3 regions of the Pseudarthrobacter equi genome follow, and region 1 is predicted to be linked to each of the others. Evidence: predicted binding sites of a transcription regulator. Region 1 holds the regulator's gene; each other region holds the start of a gene.
What was found. Region 1 encodes LexA, which represses DNA repair genes until DNA is damaged. Its sites were predicted from a motif close to TCGAACANNTGTTCGA; they were not measured.
Positions count from the first base shown of each region.

Region 2: BLT71_RS01055 (shikimate dehydrogenase) is a predicted target of LexA. The motif match lies at 2,231-2,246, and genes of this name have one in related genera.
Region 3: BLT71_RS02430 (LexA family protein) is a predicted target of LexA. The motif match lies at 2,296-2,311, and genes of this name have one in related genera.

Region 1 covers NZ_LT629779.1:1,953,985-1,960,794, forward strand. The annotation lists gene hflX (GTPase HflX) at 1-892, shown strand, start outside; gene BLT71_RS08835 (ATP-dependent DNA helicase) at 885-2,942, shown strand; gene lexA (transcriptional repressor LexA) at 3,041-3,790, opposite strand; gene BLT71_RS08845 (LysM peptidoglycan-binding domain-containing protein) at 4,119-4,508, shown strand; gene BLT71_RS08850 (histidinol-phosphate transaminase) at 4,644-5,762, shown strand; gene hisB (imidazoleglycerol-phosphate dehydratase HisB) at 5,824-6,450, shown strand; gene hisH (imidazole glycerol phosphate synthase subunit HisH) at 6,447-6,810, shown strand, end outside.
Region 2 covers NZ_LT629779.1:243,895-250,704, forward strand. The annotation lists gene BLT71_RS01050 (bifunctional sugar phosphate isomerase/epimerase/4-hydroxyphenylpyruvate dioxygenase family protein) at 1-1,266, opposite strand, end outside; gene BLT71_RS01055 (shikimate dehydrogenase) at 1,266-2,147, opposite strand; gene BLT71_RS01060 (IclR family transcriptional regulator) at 2,269-3,150, opposite strand; gene BLT71_RS01065 (MFS transporter) at 3,380-4,699, shown strand; gene BLT71_RS01070 (ATP-dependent DNA ligase) at 4,867-5,955, opposite strand; gene BLT71_RS01075 (AEC family transporter) at 6,039-6,810, opposite strand, start outside.
Region 3 covers NZ_LT629779.1:548,518-555,327, reverse strand. The annotation lists gene BLT71_RS02450 (FAD-dependent oxidoreductase) at 1-685, opposite strand, end outside; gene BLT71_RS02445 (arsenate reductase ArsC) at 740-1,150, opposite strand; gene BLT71_RS02440 (aquaporin) at 1,147-1,857, opposite strand; gene BLT71_RS02435 (ArsR/SmtB family transcription factor) at 1,854-2,204, opposite strand; gene BLT71_RS02430 (LexA family protein) at 2,325-2,756, shown strand; gene BLT71_RS02425 (Y-family DNA polymerase) at 2,783-4,063, shown strand; gene BLT71_RS02420 (D-2-hydroxyacid dehydrogenase) at 4,134-5,186, shown strand; gene BLT71_RS02415 (fumarylacetoacetate hydrolase family protein) at 5,206-5,943, shown strand; gene BLT71_RS02410 (IclR family transcriptional regulator) at 6,056-6,810, shown strand, end outside.

The DNA.
Region 1 (6,810 bases):
CCTGCTTCCGCGCCTGCGCGGCTGGGGCGACTCGATGTCCCGCCAGGCCGGCGGCCAGGTGGGCGGTGCCGCCGCCGGCATGGGTTCGCGCGGTCCCGGTGAGACGAAGATCGAACTGGACCGCCGCCGGATCCGTACCCGGATGGCCAAGCTGCGGCGCGAAATCGCGGCGATGAAGCCTGCCCGGGAAACCAAGCGCGCCAACCGTCGTCGTAATGAAGTGCCGTCCGTAGCAATTGCGGGCTACACGAACGCTGGAAAGTCGTCCCTTCTCAACAGGTTGACCGATGCCGGGGTGCTGGTAGAGAACGCCCTGTTCGCCACGCTGGACCCCACCATCCGCAAAGCCGAGACATCTGACGGCCTGGGTTACACGCTGGCCGACACCGTGGGCTTCGTCCGGTCCCTCCCCACCCAGCTGGTGGAGGCCTTCCGGTCCACCTTGGAGGAAGTGGCCGATTCCGACCTCATCCTGCATGTGGTGGATGCGTCCCACCCGGATCCTGAAGGCCAGATCGCCGCTGTGAGGAAGGTCTTCGGCGAGGTTGACGCCCGCAAGATCCCGGAGATCATCGTCCTGAACAAGGCCGACGCCGCAGATCCCTTCGTGGTGGAACGGCTGAAGCAGCGTGAACCGCGCCATGTGGTGGTTTCGGCGCGCACCGGCGAGGGAATCGCGGAACTGCTGAAGACCATCAGCGAATCGATTCCGCGTCCCGGCGTCCAGCTGGAGCTCCTTATCCCGTACAACCGCGGCGACCTGATCAGCAAGCTGCACGACTCCGACGCGGAGATCATCAGCATGGACCATGTCGAGGCCGGAACCCGGGCGGTGGTGAAGGTCCGCGAGGGCCTGGCCGCCGAACTGGAATCCTTTGCCGTCAATGCCTGAGGCTGTGGCAACTGAATCCAAGGAAACGGCCGGCGGGCAGCTCGTCATCGAGCTGCTCGACCGGGCCGTTTCCGCCATGGGCGGCCAAAGCCGCTCCGGGCAGCATGAAATGGCGCGGCAAGTGGCGCAGGCCATCGAAACGGGAAACCACCTGCTGGTGCAGGCCGGGACCGGTACCGGAAAGTCACTGGCATACCTGATCCCGCTGATCGCCCATGCTCTTGAAAGCAACAAGCCCGCCCTGGTGTCCACGGCCACCCTTGCCCTGCAGACGCAGATTGTGGGCAGGGACCTGCCGCGGCTCCTCAAAGCCATCACCCCGGCCCTCGACCGTCCGGTCAAGGTGGCGCTGGTCAAGGGCCGGTCCAATTACGTGTGCCGGCACAAGCTGGAAGGCGGGTTTCCCTCCGAGGAACCCTCCGAGGGGCAGCTCTTCTCCCTCGGTGAGGACACCAGCGTGCCGCACTTCGCCGCAGCCGCCGGCGGGCCGCAGTCCCAGCTCGGAAAGGAAGTGGTCCGGCTCCGGGAATGGGCGGAAAAGACGTCCACAGGAGACCGGGACGAACTCCTGCCCGGCGTGACGGACCGCGCCTGGAAGCAGGTGTCCGTGACGTCCATGGAGTGCCTGGGCTCCCAGAAATGCCCCCTGGCCGAGGAATGCTTCAGCGAGCTGGCCCGCCAGGACGCTGCCGATGCCGACGTCGTGGTGACCAACCATGCCATGCTCGCGGTCAGTGCGTTCGAGGGACTCGCGGTGCTGCCCGAGTACGACGTTGTGGTGGTGGATGAGGCCCACGAGCTGCAGGACCGGGTTACCGGTGCAGTGTCCGGCCAGCTCTCCGTCGCCATGGTCCACGCCGCTGCCTCAGGCGCCCGCAAACACACGGCGATCACCGTGGACGCGCTCAACGCCGCCGCAGCGAACCTGGAGCTGGCCCTTGCCGGCGTCCCAAGCGGGCTGCTCCCCAACGGACTGAACGACGAACAGCTCGACTGCGTGGACCAGCTGCGCGAGGCCTGCAGGGCGGCGCTGTCCGACTCCAAGGGGGACAGCAGCAACACGGCCGACGGCGGCAGGCAGCTTGCGCGTTCACGCCTGATGCTCATCCTCGAACTGTCCGAACGGCTATTGGCGGCAAAGGAGAACCGCGAGGTCGTGTGGATCTCGCGCGCCGGAACCTTCGATCCCGGCCAGGGCTATACCCAACCTGACGACAGTGCTCCTGCGCTGGTCAATATCGCGCCGTTGTCCGTGGCCGGGAGGCTGCGTGAGGGGCTCTTCGCCGGGCATACAGTGGTCCTGACGTCCGCAACCCTGGCCATCGGTTCTGCCTTCGAGCCCGCCGCCGGGGGATTGGGCCTCGTGGGCGAAGGGGCGCCGGCCTGGACCGGGATCGACGTCGGCTCGCCGTTCGACTATCCCAAGCAGGGGATCCTGTACGTGGCCGGGCACCTGCCCAAGCCGGGCCGTGGTGCGTCACCCGAATCGCTTGCAGAGCTGGAGGCACTCATCCGCGCCTCGAACGGCGGGGCGCTGTGCCTGTTCTCCTCACGGCGGGCAGCCGAAGAGGCGGCCGAAGCACTCCGGCCCAAGCTGGGCATGACGGTCCTGTGCCAGGGCGACTCCACCATGACGGCCCTCGTCAAGCAGTTCGCAGACGAACCGGATACGTGCCTGTTCGGCACCATGTCGCTCTGGCAGGGCGTTGACGTCCCAGGGGTTTCCTGCCGCCTGGTGGTCATCGACCGGATCCCCTTCCCCCGCCCGGACGACCCCCTCATGACCGCCCGCTCCCGGGCCGTGGCGCAGGCAGGCGGCAACGGCTTCATGTCCGTCTCGGCCACCCATGCCGCCATCCGGCTGGCCCAGGGCGCCGGCAGGCTGATCCGCTCCACCGGCGACAAGGGCGTAGTGGCGGTCCTCGATTCCCGCCTGGCCACGGAACGCTACGCCGGGTTCCTGCGCGGCGCCCTGCCGCCCTTCTGGGCCACGACGGACCGCACGACGGCGATCGCGGCCTTGGAGAGGCTGGCCGGGGAAACGCCGTAGGCACCATTTGAAAACCCCAATAAGGAAGGCGCCGTTCCCCGGAACGGCGCCTCCCTTATTGGCTGGACTGCTGTGGCCTGTTGTTGACGGCGGCCACGCTACAGCGAGCGGAGGACCGAAACCACCTTGCCCATGATGGTGGCATGGTCGCCAAGGATCGGTTCGTACTGCGTGTTCTGGGGCAGCAGCCACGTGTGGCCGTCCCGCTGGCGGAACGTCTTGACCGTGGCTTCGTCGTCCAGGAGCGCGGCAACAATGTCGCCGTTCGCGGCATCCGCCTGGCGCCGGACCACCACCCAGTCGCCGTCGCAGATAGCGGCGTCCACCATGGAATCACCGGCCACCTTCAGCATAAACAGTTCGCCCTGGCCCACCAGCTGGCGGGGGAGCGGCATAACGTCTTCCACCACCTGGTCCGCGAGGATGGGGCCGCCGGCGGCGATGCGGCCGACGAGGGGCACCATGGCCGTGTCCAGCGCGGTGGGCAACTCCGTGACGGACGCTGTGATGCCCGTGGAGGCCGCAGCCGCGGGTTCCGCTGCCTGCCTGGCCGCCCTGCCGGTGGTCCCGCCGTCGAGGGTCAGCGGCATCAGGACTTCCATGGCCCGGGGCCGCTTCGGATCACGCCGCAGGTAGCCCAGCTTTTCCAGCTGCGAGAGCTGGTGGGTGACGCTCGAGAGGCTGGCCAGCCCCACGGTGTCCCCAATCTCGCGCATGGACGGCGGGTAGCCGTTGACGTTGACCGAACGCTGGATGGTCTCGAGGATTTTCTTCTGCCGCGGCGTCAAGCCCTTGGCTGTCCTTTTCGGCTGCGAGGTCGCCCTGCCCCCGGTGGCTGCTGCTGCCATGTTCGCCGTTGCCTTTCGGTTGCCACCGGGCTTTCAACTGCACCGGACTAAGTGTTCCCGCCGTCAATGTCAGACCCTGCTGATCAACTTCAGGAGTGGATGTTCCTGCCTCCAAACGTAGGTCAGCCACATGGCTTTTTCAAACATTTGTTCTAGCGAGTCTCGACATTGTTCGTCCATAGGTGCTAAAACTGAATCAAGCAGTATTCGAATATGTGTTCTAACAAGGCGAGCAGCCGTTCGAACACGGAGCCGGTCAGGCAGCACCATGGGGCGGCACCAGCAGGCAACACCAACAGACGCAGTACGGTCCAGGAGGGCTAAGGTCATGTCAGCTACATCCGCTTTCAGGTCACACGGTTTCGACGTTCACGGCAACGGTGCACGGGCCCAGCAGGCGCCGCTGCCACCACTGCGCCTCACGCGGCGGGGCAAGATTGTCCTGATCGGGATTCCCCTGGTGCTGCTGGCAGCGCTCCTGCTGTCACTGGCCGGCTTCTTCAACTCACCGGCCAAGGCCTCCGACTCCGCAGCGGACCTGACCGTGACCCCCACCGTCACGGTCACCGTGCAGCCGGGTGAGTCGCTGTGGGGGATCGCTTCCGACCTCGCGCCCGAGCGGGACGCCAGGGACGTCGTGGCAGATATCGTGCAGCTCAACAACCTGTCCGCCGGGAAGATTCTCCCGGGACAGCAGCTGTACATCCCCACACGCTAGGAATGGTTCGCGGCACGTCTCCCTGGCTGTATCGAAGTCCCGGAACAGCAGGTGTGCTGCCCAGAGCCGACGTTGCATGGGTAGGCGCGGACCGTCACATTTTCGGGCGACCGCACCTCCCACTAAACTGTTCAGGTGAATGACCAGCTTGAACGCCTGAACCGGCTTCCTCTCCGCAGCAACCTCCGGGGCATCACGCCCTACGGTGCCCCGCAGCTGGATGTGCCCATCCTCCTCAACGTCAACGAGAACACCCATGGTGTCCCGGCCGACGTCACAGCCGCCATCACGGCGGCGGTCGCGGAGGCTGCCATCGGCCTGAACCGCTACCCGGACCGGGAGTTCACCGAGCTCCGCAAGGCCCTTGCCGAGTATCTGGGACACGGCCTCGACGAGGCCAACGTATGGGCCGCCAACGGCTCCAACGAAGTGCTCCAGCAGATCCTTCAGGCATTCGGCGGTCCGGGGCGCACGGCCCTCGGCTTCCCGCCCACGTACTCCATGTACCCCCTGCTTGCCAGCGGCACGGACACCGGCTACATCAAGGGCGAGCGTGAGGACGGGTACGGCCTCAGCGCCGAATCGGCCGCCCGCCAGGTCCGGGAACTGAAGCCCAACATCGTTTTCCTGTGCTCACCGAACAACCCCACCGGCACCGGCCTCGGGCTGGACGTGGTGGAAGCGGTTTACAAAGCCGGCGCCGAAAGCCAGGCCATCGTGATCGTGGATGAGGCCTACCACGAGTTTGCCCACGACGGCACGCTCAGCGCCCTGACGCTGCTGCCCGGGCGGGAGCGGCTGATCGTTTCCCGCACCATGAGCAAGGCATTCGCGCTGGCCGGCGCCCGGCTCGGATACATGGCAGCCGCCCCGGAAGTAACCGACGCGCTGCGCCTGGTCCGGCTCCCGTACCACCTGTCGGCCATCACCCAGGCAACCGCCCTGGCGGCCCTGCAGCACCGCGAAGCCCTCATGGCTGACGTCGAGGACATCAAGAAGCAGCGCGACCGCATCGTGTCCGAGCTGACCCGCATGGGCCTCAAGCCGGCGGCATCCGACTCCAACTACGTGTTCTTCGGCGGACTGGAGAATCCGCACCAGGTCTGGCAGGAACTGCTGGACGCGGGTGTGCTGATCCGCGACGTCGGTATCCCGGGGCACCTGCGGGTTACTGCCGGCACTGAGACGGAAACCACAGCCTTCCTCACCTCCCTGGAAAGCATCCTTGCCGGCCAGCCGGCCCTTCCCGCCTAGACTTGAAGAACCGGCGCTGGACGCCCTGACCACCCCTTACTGCCACAAAGGACACCTGACCATGACTTCCACCGGACCGAACGCGGACGCAGCCCGGACCGCACGCATGGAGCGTGCCACCAGCGAGTCGTCCGTGCTCGTGGAAATCAACCTGGACGGTACGGGCGTCTCGGACATCGACACTTCCGTGCCGTTCTACGACCACATGCTCACGGCACTGTGCAAGCACTCGCTGATCGACATGACGGTCAAAGCCACGGGAGACACCCACATCGACGTCCACCACACCGTGGAGGACGTTGCCATCACCTTCGGCGAGGTGCTGCGGACCGCCCTGGGCAACAAGGCCGGCATCCGCCGGTTCGGCGAAGCCACCGTCCCGCTGGACGAGGCCCTGGCCAACGCCGTGGTGGACGTCTCCGGGCGCCCTTACCTGGTGCACGCCGGCGAGCCCGCCGGCCAGGAATACCACCTGATCGGCGGCCACTTCACTGGCTCCCTCACCCGCCACGTCTTTGAGGCCATCACCCTGCACGCAGGCATCTGCCTGCACATGAACGTCATCGCCGGACGGGACCCCCACCACATTGTGGAAGCCCAGTTCAAGGCGTTCGCCCGTGCCCTGCGTGCAGCCGTCGAACCCGATCCCCGGGTTGAGGGCATTCCGTCCACCAAGGGTGCCCTGTGAGCGGCCAGATCCTGAAGGACGGTGCCATCATCGACCCGTCCGCATCACGCAAGCCCGCTTCCCCGGAGGGCAAGCCCACCGTGACGGTGCTGGATTACGGTTCCGGCAACGTCCGGTCGGCCGTGCGCGCCCTCGAGCGGGCCGGTGCAGAGGTCATCCTCAGCGCCAAGCCCGAGGATGTCCTGAACGCGGACGGCCTGGTGGTTCCCGGCGTCGGCGCCTTCGAGACGGTCATGCGCGAGCTCAAAGCCGTGGATGGCATCAGGCTCATCGGCCGCCGGGTGGCCGGCGGCCGCCCCGTCCTGGGGATCTGCGTGGGCCTCCAGGTACTTTTCGAGGCCGGCGTCGAGCATGGCACCG
Region 2 (6,810 bases), 1.7 Mb from region 1:
GTCCGGGCTGCCCTGGCAGAGGAAGATCTCGGTGGAATCCGGGGCGGAGATTCCTTGGAAGACTTCCTCGTCGGCCTGGACCTTGCGGGCCACCACCGGTGCCTTGAGCTGCTGGGCCCGGGCTGAGGCAATCACGGGGGAATCGACGTCGAACCCCAGGGCCGCGATGGACGGCTCGGCGTGCGAGGCAGCCTGCTCGTTGATGATGACCCGAGCCTGCCCCATGGTCCACAGCTGGACATCTTTGGTGCGGTGCCGGCCTTCGAATCCGAAGCCAAGCTGGCCCAGGAGCCTCTCCAGCTGGGCGGTATCGTCCGCCTTCACCTCGGCGAAGTTGAAGCCGGCGGGTTCGTTCACCTTGGGGAGCGTGGCCAGTTCCATGGGATAACGACGCCGGTGGGCGGCGCCGCCTGCCGCCGCACCGTCCGTGCCGGTCCCGGCGTTGTCCCCGAGCCACTTGGCGCTCTGTTCCTCCAGCCAGATGAGCGAGCGCATGGCATCGACGGCCGTCCGCTCCACATCGGACTGCCGGAAAACGTCATTGAAGACCTCCAGCGACACCGGGCCGGTGTAGCCGGCGCGGACCACGTGGCCCATGAACTTGGCGAGCTCGAACTGCCCTTCGCCCGGAAAGACACGGTAGTGGCGGCTCCAGGACAGGACGTCCATGGACAGTTTGGGGGCGTCAGCCACCTGGACGAAGAAGATCTTCTCCGGGTTGATCTGTTCGATCGGTGCGGTGTCCCAGTCACGGGACAGGATGTGGAAGGAGTCCAGGCAGGTGCCCAGGTTGGGGTGGTCCACCATCTCCACCAGGCGGTAGGCGTGTTCGTAGTCGTTGACGTACTTGCCCCAGGCCAGCGCCTCGTAGGCCACCTTGACGCCGTGGTCCCCGGCCAGGCCGGCCAGCTGCGCCAGCTGTTCTGCCCGGACGCCGTCGTCATCGATCGTTGCGGTGGCAACGTTGGAGCACACCAGGATGGTGTCCATGCCCAGGCGGGACATCAGCTTGAACTTGGCCTCGGCGCGGCGGAGGTTGGCCTTGAGCAGGTCCGGGGTGACGCCGTCGAAATCCCGGAACGGCTGGTAAAGGTCCAGGCCCAGCCCCAGGTCAGCGGCCATTTTCCGCACGTCTTCGGGGCTCAGCGGTGAGGTGACCAGGTCCTGTTCGAAGATTTCGATGCCGTCGAAGCCCGCAATGGCGCAGGCCTGCATCTTTTCCTTCAAGGTGCCGGAAAGGCAGACGGTGGCGATACCAGTACGCATCAGGCAGCCACCTCCTCGGCGGCCACAAGCTCAAGGAAGTGGCTGCGCATCCGCTCCGGGTCGGCGTCGAGGCCGGTGAAGATCCGGAAGGCGTCGGCAGCCTGGCCCACGGCCATACGGCCGCCGTCCAGGACCTCGCAGCCCTTGGCGCGGGCGCCGCGGACCAGCTCGGTCTCGATGGGCCGGTAGACAATGTCAGCCACCCAGTGCCTGGGCTCGAGCAGCTGCAGGTCCAGCGGAACGCCGGGGTGCGCGGCCATGCCCACCGGGGTGCAGTGCACCAGGCCGTCGGCCAGGGGCATGAGCTGCGGCAGCTCCGCCGTGGTGCGTGCCGTGACGGTGCTGTCAGGGAAAAAGCCGGACAATTCCGCTGCGCGTGCGGCCGCCCGTTCGGGATCCATGTCCACCAGGTCCAGCACAGTCACGCCCGCGCTGAGCAGGGCGTACGCGACGGCGGACCCGGCACCTCCCGCGCCGAGCTGCACCACACGGTCCAACCGGGCGCCGGGGAGACCCGAGGCGAGGGCTGCGGCGAAGCCGGAGAAGTCGGTGTTGTGGCCGATGAAGCGGCCGTCCCGGATGACCACGGTGTTGACGGCACCGAGCCGGCGGGCATCAGGGCTCACCTCATCCAGGTGCTGCAGGACCAGCTGCTTGCAGGGATGCGTGATGTTCAGGCCATTGAAGCCCAGCGTGCGGGCGCTCCGGAGGACCTCGCCCACGGAGTCCCCCGCCAGGCCAAGTTCGAGGAGGTCAATGGGGCGGTACAGGTAGCGCAGGCCCTGCACGTCACCTTCCCGTTCGTGCATGGGCGGGGTGAGCGATGGCGTCACGCCATCTCCAACCAGTCCCACCAGGTAGGACTCAGTTCGTTGGCTCATCCGTGCAGCTCCTTTGGTAACGGCACCGGGCCGCGGGGCGGCACGCCGGTGACAGGGATTACAGTACAGCAATTGTTCATTCTGCGCACTAATGTTCGACTAGCGAACACTTAGGGCGGGGCTACCTTTGCGGAAGCCGCGCGGCCAGCTCAGCCGCAGCATCCTGCAGGAGCAATACGTGCGCCTTCAGCTCGTCCAGGGTCATGCGGAAGACCGGAGCCGCCGTCGCCAGCGACGCAAAGGCGTGCCCCTGGCTGTTGAGCAGCGGGACCGCGACGGCACGCATGCCGATCTCGTTTTCCTCGTCCATCACGGCGTAGCCCTGGCGGCGCACCTGCTCGATCTCGCGGCGGAAGCCATCGCGGTCTGTGATGGACTTTTCCGTCAGCGGCTCGAGCGGCAGCTCGGCGAGGAGGTTTTCGCGCTCGGCGTCCTCGGCAAAGGCCACCAGCGCCTTGCCGACGGCGGTGGCGGACAGCGAGCCCAGGTGGCCGGGGTCGCTGGTCACCCGGAACATCTGCGGGCCGTCCACCTTGTTGACCGTCAGGTGGTGATGGCCGTCGCGAACGCTGAGGATGGTGGCCTCGCCGGTCTGCTCCGTGACCCGGCGAAGGACCGGCAGGGCGGCTCCGGCGAAACCATGATGATTGGACACCCGCTGGCCCAGCTGGAAGATCCGCAGGCCCAGATGGTAGCGCCGGCCATCCGGCTCATAGTCCACGAAACCGTCGCGGGCGAGCGAGCCGAGGAGCCTGTAGGTGGTGCTGAAGGGCAGCTCCGCGCGCCGCGAAATCTCCGCTGCGCTGGCACCGCGCGGCTCTTCGCCCAGGAGCACCAACAGGCCAAGGGCCTTGCCCACCATGTCGGTCCGTTCGGCGCCCTTCCGGCCGGCACCCTTGGCCGCCTCCGGGGAATCACCCTGCACGTCAGGAATGGCAGGGCCACCCCCTCCCGTCGGATCATCCTGGACACCATCGGCCATTGTGGCTTGATTCACACTCATGCGTCGATGTTGCCACAATGTGAGAGCTATTTCTAGATGGTGATTATTTCCTTGACAAGTGACAGCCCTCACAGCCATCATTGCTGTATCGCACAAGTAGCTCTCACCATGTGGCTACTCGCTCGGGTCTTGAGAGGACTCCAGCCGCATCGCGCCCCGCCCGCACCCAGGCCGCGGCGGCTGCGACTCCTGAACCATCCGCGACAATGCCGTCACACAAAGGAACTCCATGAGCCAGACACTTCCTTCCGCCGGAGCGGGCACCGCCACGCATACCGGCACCCCCAAGAAAGCCGCACTCGCCAGCTTCCTGGGCAGCGCCGTCGAATACTACGACTTCTTCATCTTCGGCTCGGCGGCCGCACTGATCTTCCCCACGGTCTTCTTCCCCAGCGCTGACGCCAACGCGGCCATCATGTCCTTCGCCACCTTCGGCTTCGCGTACATTGCGCGGCCGGTGGGCGCCGTCATCCTGGGCCACTTCGGCGACAGGGTGGGCCGGCAGAAAGTCCTGATGTTCACCCTCGTCCTGATGGGTGCTTCAACCTTCCTCATCGGCTGCCTGCCGGACTTCAACACCGTAGGGTGGTGGGCTCCCGCGCTGCTGGTGCTGGCCCGCCTCTGCCAAGGCCTCTCAGCAGCCGGCGAACAGGCCGGTGCTTCCTCCATGACCCTGGAGCACGCCCCGGACAACCGCCGGTCCTTCTTCACGTCCTGGACCCTGACCGGTACCCAGGGCGGCCAAATCCTCGCAGCGCTGGTGTTCATCCCCGTCCTCGCCCTGCCGGACGAGATCAAGTACGGCATCGGCTGGCGCATCCCGTTCTGGCTCAGCGCAGTGGTGGTTGTGGTGGCGTTCTTCATCCGGCGCACCCTGCACGAGCCACCCGCCTTCGCGGAAGCCCAGAAGTCCGCCCAGATCTCCAAGCTTCCCGTCGCCGACCTCCTCAAGGGCCACTGGCGCGATGTGCTCCGCGTGATCTGCTGTGCCTTCATCGCCGCCGTGTCCACCGTGTTCGGTACCCTCGCCATCAGCTACGCCAAGACCGTGGCCGGCGTGGACGGCACCACCACACTGTGGCTCGTAGTGGGCGCCAACCTGGTAGCCCTGGGCACCCAGCCACTCTTCGGCATGCTGGCAGACAAGATCGGCCGCAAGCCCGTCTACATCTACGGCGCCCTGGCCAGTGCGGTGCTCACCCCGCTGTTCCTGCTGAGCCTGGAATCCGGCAGCGTCCCGCTGATGTTCCTGGCCGCGATCGGCATGTTCTCCTGCGGTTACGCCGCCGCCAACGCCGTATGGCCGTCCTTCTACGCCGAAATGTTCAGCACCAGGGTCCGCTTCTCCGGCCTGGCCATCGGCACGCAGCTGGGCTTCCTGATGGCAGGGTTCGCTCCGGCCATCGTGGCCGCGATGGGTGGCATCAAGCCGGGCGGCTGGGTGCAGATCAGCATCTTCACCGCGGTCATCTGCGTCATCGCTGCTGTCTCGGCCATGACGGCCAAGGAATCCTACAAGACCCCCACCAAGGAGCTCGGCCTCAAGTAGGCCCTCCGCCCGTACACTCCTTCCCGGTTAGCGACCGGACAAAGCCCGCCACCTCCTGCAAAGCCCGGCGGTGGCGGGCTTTTCCAAGCTGTGGGCAGCGGCGGGGTGCCGGTAACTGGGCAGGAGTGCACGACGGCGGCCCGGCAGCGGGCCTGCGCCCTGCATAATTAAGGCTTGCCGGTCTCCAGCACGGAAGCCAGGTCAAAGTTCACCGGCTCCTCCAGCTGCGCGTACGTGCAGGACTCCGGATCCCGGTCCGGCCGCCAGCGGTTGAACTGGGCGGTGTGGCGGAACCTCTCGCCTTCCATGTGGTCGTAGCGGACCTCCACCACCAGGTCGGGCCGGAGCGGCACGAAGGACAGGTCCTTCCCGGCGCTCCAGCGGCTGCCCTCGGCGTTGCGGTGCGTCCGCTCCCCGTCCTCCTGCTTCGCCCAGGCCCATGGGTGGTTGTCGAAGTCGGTCACCAGCGGCTGCAGCTCCTGGAAAAGCTCCTGCCGGCGCTTCATCGGGAAGGCGCCGATCACGCCCACGCTCGCCAGGCCGCCGTCGTCCTTGTACAGGCCCAGGAGCAGCGAGCCGATGACGTCCGGGCCGCTCTTGTGCAGCCGGTACCCGGCCACCACGCAGTCGGCGGTGCGTTCATGCTTGACCTTGAACATCGTCCGCTTGTCCGGCTGGTACGTTCCGTCCAGGCGTTTGGCCACCAAGCCGTCCAACCCTGCCCCTTCGAACTGCTCGAACCACTGGCTTGCCGTGTCCTTGTCCGTGGTGGCAGCGGTGAGGTGGACCGGAGCCTTGCTGGCCGCGAGCGCCTTTTCCAGGGCGGCCCGGCGTTCGGCGAAGGGCCTGCCGGTGTAGTCGTCACCGTCCAGGGCCAGGAGGTCGAAGGCCACGAAGGAGGCGGGCGTCTGCTCGGACAGGAGCTTCACCCGGCTGGCGGCGGGGTGGATGCGCTGCTGCAGGGTGTCGAAGTCCAGCCGGTCACCGGAGGCACCCACCAGGATGATTTCGCCGTCAACCACGCAGCGCTCCGGGAGGTTTTCCTTGAGTGCGGCCACGAGCTCGGGGAAGTAGCGGGTCATCGGTTTTTCGTTGCGGCTGCCGATCTCCAGCTCGTCTCCGTCGCGGAAGATGATGGACCGGAAGCCGTCCCATTTGGGTTCGTAGCTAAGGTCCCCGCCTTTCGGAATGCCGTCGATGCCGCTGACGGCCTTGGCAAGCATGGGCGGGACGGGCGGCATCACGGGAAGTTCCATGTGCCCATTCTTGCCCGGCAGGTGGCGGGGGCGGTACCCCCGGGACGCCCGGCGCGGCGCGGCCTTCGCCGGATTCAGCAGGCTCAGGCGGCCAGGAGCCAGACGATCAGGACCAGGACCGGGGCAGCCGCCGCCGTCGAAATGAGGATGGTCTCCCGCGCCACCGCCATGCCCCGGCCGTATCTGCTGGCGAAGAGGAACACGTTCTGGGCCGGCGGGAGCGCGGCCATGAGCACCACGCCCAGGAGCATGTGCGGTTCGAGGTTGAAGAGAAAACGGCCCACGACGTAGGCCACCGCGGGCATCACTGCGGACTTCAGCGCGGTGGCGGTAAGGATTTCGGCCGTGTGCCCGCCGCTCCGGAGCATTCGCGTACCGCGCAGTGACATCCCGAAGGCCAGCAGCACCACCGGCACCGCCGCACCGCCCAGCAGCGTCAGCGGCGCCATGACCGGTTCGGGCAGCTTCACGTGGAAGGCGGCCAGGACGGCTCCGAGGAGGGTGGCGATGATCATCGGGTTCCGGAAGGGCTGCGTCAGCATCAGCCGCGGCGAGAAGCGGCCCGCGGCGGAGAGGTCCAGGACGGTCAGGACCAGGGGTGCCAGCAGGAGCAGCTGGACCAGCAGCACCGGGGCCACCGGCGTGGCGTCACCCAGGGCGTACAGGGTGATGGGAATGCCGATGTTGTTGGCGTTGACGTAGGAACTGGCCATGGCACCCACGGCCGTGTCAGCCATGGGGCGGCGGAACCAGATACGGCTGGCGGCGACGTACAAGAGGGCAGTGATGGTGGCGGTGAGGAGGGCCAGCGGGACGTAGGCGGAGAACACCACGGAGATGTCGGATTTCAGCACC
Region 3 (6,810 bases), 1.4 Mb from region 1:
CTTCGGTTCCGGGATTGGTCCGGGCGGTTCGGGCGAGGTCCAGGACCATGTTCGCGGCCGAGTGTCCGGAGCCGATGACCAGGGTGCGGCGTCCCGCGAACCCGTCACCGGAGACGTCAGGCAGCGGCCCGGTGATCAGCCCGGCGGCCCGGGCTTCGGCCTCACCGGGCGCGGGCAGCCCCCCTGATCCAAGGGGCGCAGGGGTGGTCCAGGTTCCGGAAGCGTCGATGACGGCGCGGGCCAGGATCTCTGTGGTGTCGCCGCTGGTGTGCCGGATGCGCAGGAGGAACGGAGCTTGGTCGCGGCCGGCGCTACGTCCTTTGTCCATGCCCTGCCGCGTGACGGCAACGACTCTGGCTCCGGTCCGGATCCGGTGTTTGAGTGCGGTGGTGGCGGCCAGGGGCTCGAGGTAGCCGGTGACGATCTGGTGTCCGTAGGGCAGTGCGGTTGGACGGTGCGCTTCCCAACCAGTGGCCTCGAGCAGCCGGACGGCGGCGGCGTCGAGGTTGTACTGCCAGGTGGAGAACACCCGGACGTGGCCCCACGCGCGCACTGCGGCTCCGACGGTGGGGCCGGCTTCGAGGACGAGCGGTTCAAGGCCGCGTTCGAGCAGGTGCGCGGCCGCTGCCAGGCCGACGGGTCCGGCACCGATCACGGCGACCGGCAGGGAGTCCTGTGCTGTCATGCTGTCCTCATTTCAATCGTCGGCGCGCACTTACGGTGCCGTTCGGGTGACGGGTTATGCGGTAGCCGGGGTCAGGGAGGCGATCAGCGCCTCGACCCGGGTCTTGATCTCGTCGCGGATGGGCCGGACGGAGTCGACGCCCTTGCCGGCGGGGTCTTCCAGGACCCAGTCTTCGTAGCGCTTCCCCGGGAAGTAGGGGCACTCGTCACCGCAGCCCATGGTGATGACGACGTCGGAACCTTTCACGGCCTCGGTGGTGAGGATCTTAGGGATCTCGGCGGACATGTCGATACCGACCTCGGCCATCGCCTCGACCGCGGCGGGATTGACCTTGTCCACGGGCTGGGACCCGGCGGAGCGGACCTCAATCTCACCCTTGCCCAGGGTGGCGAGGAACGCGGCGGCCATCTGGGAACGGCCGGCGTTGTGGACGCAGACGAACAGGACGGAGGGCTTGTGGCTCACGAGAGCACCTTTCGATCAGCCGCGACCGCCGCGGCAGCGGTGGAAGCAGCAAGGGCGGGGTAAAGGAATCGGACCAGGGCGTAGCCGGCTGCCCCGCCGGCCAGCTGGGCGAGGATGAAAGCGGGAGCGGACGACGGGGAGATCCCGGCGAAGGTGTCCGTGATGGTCCGGGCGATCGTGACGGCGGGGTTGGCGAAGCTGGTGGAGGACGTGAACCAGTACGCTGCCGTGATGTAGCCGCCGACGGCGAACGCGACCCGGTCGGTCCTCCCGGAACGGACCGTGCCGAAGATGACCAGCAGCAGCCCGATGGTGGCGATGACCTCGCCGAGCCAGAGGCCGGCCCCGGCTCTTTCACGCGTGGAGAACGTGACGGCGTCCAGGCCGAACATCAGGTTCGCGGCAAGGGCGCCCACCAGGCCGCCCAGGAACTGGGCGCCGATCAGAGCCGCCGATGTTCTGGTGTCAATCATGCCCAAGGCGCGTTCGACCAGGGTGACGACGGGGTTGAACGAGGCGGAGACCGGCTGCAGGGCGACAATGAGCGCGACCAGGGCGGCGCCTGTGGCCACGCTGTTCTGCAGAAGCTGCAGCCCGACGTCGTCCGGGGACAACCGTGACGCCATGATCCCGGAGCCCACGATGGCTATCACGAGGAATGCCGTACCGACGAGCTCGGCACCGGCTCTGCGCGCCAGGACGCTCACGTCGCCTGTCCCCCGATCAGTGTGGCGAGGTTCTGAAGGGCCTCGGTGCGGGCCCGGTAGTAAACCCAGACGCCACGCTTCTCCCGGTCCAGCAGACCGGCCCCGTGCAGGATTTTCAGGTGGTGGCTGATCGTCGGCTGGGACAGCTCGAAGGCGTCGTTCAGGTCGCAGACACACGCCTCACCGCCCTCATGCGAGGCGACCAGGGACATCAGCCGCAACCGGACCGGATCCGCCAGGGCCTTCAACAGTGGCGCGATTCCCTCAGCCTCGGGCAGGGACAAGGGCTCCCGCGCCAGCGGGGAGCAGCAAGCAACCGTTTGGACCGCGGTCAATTCCAAAGACATAGACACACGTATATATTTACATTCATCTATGTCATAGCGCAATGACCCAACGCCGGGCTCATTGTCGGCGTCCGGCGCTACACTGAACTTATCGAACAAATATTCGAATAAGGGTGTGTTGTGGGCGTTATTGTCGGGCCTCGCGTGATAGATGCAGGCGCGTCGCTGTTCTCGGTATTGATCTCTCCCGTGGCAGTCGCGGCCGGCTTTCCATCGCCGGCACAGGACTACTTCGACGGGCGGATCGACCTGAACGCACACCTGATCAAGGACATCACCAGCACCTTTGTTGTCAGGGTCACCGGAAACTCCATGGAGGGTGCCGGCATCAGCGACGGGGACGAGCTGATCGTCAACCGCGCGCTGGAACCCAAGGACGGGTCCGTCGTGATTGCCGTGCTGGACGGTGAACTCACCGTTAAGAGGCTGCGCATCACGGCCACCGGAATCGTCCTGCAGGCGGAAAATCCCCGGTACCAGGACATCAAGGTATCGGCGCTTTCCGAACTGACCATCTGGGGAGTCGCCACAAGGTGCCTGCACCATGTCTGAGGCCCGCCGTGGCTAAACCTGCCCTCATGCGCCACATGCCGCAGATCGCCCACGTAGACGTCAACTGTTTCTACGCGTCCGCGGAACGGGCCTTCGACCCCTCGCTGGAGGGCCGCCCACTGGTGGTCCTGTCCAATAACGACGGCTGCGCCGTTACCCGTTCCCCCGAGGCGAAGGCACTCGGCATCACCACCGGTGAACCCTGGTTCAAGCTCGCGCCGCGGGCAAAGGAGTGGGGCCTCGTGGCGAAATCCAGCAACTACGAACTCTACGGCGACATCAGCGCGCGGGTCATGGAGCTGCTCGGCAGGTACTCGGCCTGGTTGGAGGTCTACAGCATCGACGAGGCGTTCCTGGGGGTCAAGGGGGACGCCGGCACCTTGCTACCCCTCGGACGCACCATCAAGGACGCCGTCCGCAGGCATGTGGGCGTTCCCGTATGCGTGGGCATCGCACCCACCAAGACGCTCGCCAAGCTCTGCAACAAGTGGGCCAAGAACAACCCGGCCTTTGACGGGGTCTGTTTATGGGAGGCGGTCCCCCACGATGTCCGGGACAGCCTGCTGGCCCGGCTGCCCGTGGACGAGATCTGGGGCATCGCCGGAAGGCTGACCAAGCGGCTCAACGTCCTGGGGATCTTCACGGTCCAGGACCTGGTCCGCGCCGATGCGGTGATGATCCGGGACAGGTTTTCGGTGGTGCTGATGCGCACCGTCCTCGAGTTGCGGGGCACCCCCTGCATTCCCATGGAGGAGGAGCGAATCGGCCGGGACCAGCTGATCTTCTCGCGATCGTTCGCCACGCCGGTCGCCAGTGCGGACGGCCTGCGGCAGGTGCTGAGCATTTACGGGCAGCAGGCGAGCGCCAGGCTGTCCAAGCACGGCCTGCAGGCGAAAGTGCTCACGGCATTTGCCGCCACGTCACCCTTCCGCCAACAGGAGCAGGCGTACCCGTCCGTATGCGTTTCGCTGCCGATGCCGACGGCGGACCCGCTGCTGCTGACCAGGGCGGCACATGCCCTGCTCCCCCACATCCGGGACGGCCTCAAATATGCCAAGGCGGGGATCATGCTGACCGACCTGCGGCCCAGCGGCAACCAGTCGCCGCTCGAACTGTTCGAGAACCGGCATGAGGAACGCGGCATCGGCCCGCTGCTTGACGATGTGAGCCGGCGCTTCGGGCGCGGGGCCATCGGGCTGGGACATGCCGGCATCAAGTCCGGCCTCGACTGGACCATGAAGCGTGACATGCGCTCGCCCCGGTACACCACCCATTGGGACGAACTTCCGGTGGTCAAAGCCGCATGACCCGGCTGCAGTGACAGAAACATAGTCCAAACTGTTCAGCATGCTAGCCAGCAGACAGTATAGTGAACAGATGACTTCTCCCAAGACTGTGGCCATCGCCGTCCCGCTCGAAGCAGAGCTCGTGGACCAGATCCGTGCCGTCGATCCGTCCATCACCGTCCTGTACGAGCCCGGCCTCCTCCCGCCGGAGCGCTTTCCCGCAGACCACGCCGGCGATCCCGCTTTCGAGCGCACGCCCGGGCAGGAGGAACGCTACTGGGCCATGCTCGGCAGGGCCGAAGTGCTCTACGGCTTCCCCAATGAGAGCCCTGCGGGCCTGGCCCGCATCGCCCGGGATAACCCCGCACTCGAATGGATCCATGCCATGGCGGCGGGGGCAGGCGGAGCGGTCAAGGCATCCGGGCTCGGCCAGGACGTCCTGCAGAAATTCCGGATCACCACCTCCGCCGGAGTACACGCGCTTCCCCTCGCCGAATTTGCGGCGATGGGAATCCTGAACGGCTTCAAACGGAGCGCCGAGCTGGCCCAGGACCAGGCCGCCAAGGCCTGGCCCGACCTGCGGGTACCCACCCGCCTGGTCAACGGCTCGAACCTGGTGATCAGCGGCCTGGGCGAAATCGGGCTGGAAACGGCCCGGATCGCCAGGGCGCTCGGCATGAACGTCAGCGGCACCAAGCGGACCGTTGAGCCCATCGAGGGCATCCACCAGGTGGTGGACAACGCGGGCCTGCCCGGACTCCTCGCCACGGCAGACGCCGTTGTCAACACCCTGCCCGGAACCGAATACACAGAGAAACTCTTCAACCGGGAACTGTTCGCGGCCATGAAACCCGGCACCACCTTCGTCAATGTTGGCCGAGGCACCGTGGTGGATGAGGATGCGCTGCTGGAGGCGCTGGAGAACGGCCAGGTGGGCTACGCCTGCCTGGACGTCTTCGCCGTGGAGCCGCTGCCCCGGGACAGCCCCCTGTGGAGCCACCCCAGGGTTATGGTCTCGCCCCACACGTCAGCCCTCAGCGCCGCCGAAAACCGGCTGATCACCGAGCGGTTCTGCAGCAACCTCCGCACCTTCCTCGACGGCGGCGAGCTTCCCCACCTCGTGGACACCGTCCACTTCTACTAAGCCAGTACCGGGAGAACCAATGCGCATCGCCAGAATCAACACAGCGTCCGGGACCCGGCACGCGGTTGAACGGGCCGGATCATGGCACCACATCGTCGACCCGTTCGAGGCACCGCTCCGCTTCACGGGCGGCACCACCCCCGCAGGTGAGGCGGAGCTCCTCGCTCCCGTGGCCCCGGCGGTAGTGGTAGGCATCGGCCACAACCTGACCCTCAACGACCACCCACTGCCCATCCAGGCATGGCATAAGTCCGTCCACACAGTGGCCGGACCTGGCGACCGGATCGTCGCCGCACGCGGCCGCGGCACAGTGAACGTAGAAGGTGAACTCGCCGTGGTGATCGGCAAGCAGGCAGCTGACCTGACCGCAGAGAACGCCCTGGACCACGTCCTCGGCTACACCTGCGTCAACGACGTCACCAACGTGGATCAGAACGCGGTGGACGAGCGGAACTTCCAGGGCAAGGCCGGCGTCAACTACACGCCACTCGGACCGTGGATAGAAACCGCCCTTCCGGATCCCGAGCGGGCTGGCATCGGCGTCTTCGTCAACGGAGTGCCCAAGGCCAACTCCGGGACGTTCAACCTGCCCTCCTCTGTGGTGGACTGCCTTGTCTACGTCACCTCCTGGCTGACCCTTGAGCCCGGGGATGTCGTCATGACTGGCGCGCCCGGCACCGCGGTGCCGGTGGAGCCGGGCGACCGCGTGGACATCGTGGTGGAGGGCGTCGGAACCCTGGCCAGCGCGGTGGGTTGACGGGCCGCTCCCGTATTCTTCGGGACCGCACATTCGCCGGGGCACTTATGATGGATAGCGTTCAGTTGACTGAACGGACACTGCAGTCAGTCCCGGCAACCTAAGGAGAATCATGGCCGATTCCCGCACCCCCGCTTCACCGGACAAGTCGGGAGCCGCCTCGCCGGCGCCGGCAGTCACGCGTGCGGCCGCCGTCCTGGATGCGCTGGCGGCTTCTGCAACGGGGCGGCTGACCCTCAGCGACCTTTCGCGCGAAGTGGGGATTCCCAAGTCTTCCACCTCCAATCTCCTGCTGGCGCTCGAAGAAGCCCGGCTGATCACCCGGCAGGGAGCGGAATTCACCCTGGGCCGCAAGCTGGTGGAACTCGGCGCTGCCTACTTGGGCCGGATGGACGAGGTCCAGGAGTTCTACCGCTACTGCGAACAGGCCTCCGTCCTCTCCGGGGAGACCGTCCGGATCGCCATGCTGGACGGAACCAACGTTATCTACCTCGCCCGCTACGAGGGCCACCCCGCAGTCCGCCTGACCTCCAATATCGGCGACAAGATGCCGGTATCCCTCTGCGCCGTAGGCAAGGCGCTGATCGCCCGGCTCAACGTGCACGACATCGAAGGGATGTTCCCTGACGACGCCGAACTGCCGGTCCTCACGCCCAAGTCGCTGCGCACCGGGGCGGAACTGAAGTCGCAGCTGCGCGAAATCCGCGAGCAGGGCTACGCCTTCGAGGACGAGGAAAGCACCACCGGCGTGGTGTGCCTGGCCGTGTCTGTTCCCACGCGCGGCGCCCACGGTCCCAGCCTGGGCCTGTCCGTCACCGCGCTGAAGGCCACCTACACTCCGGAACAGGGCTCGCAGATGGTCAAGGA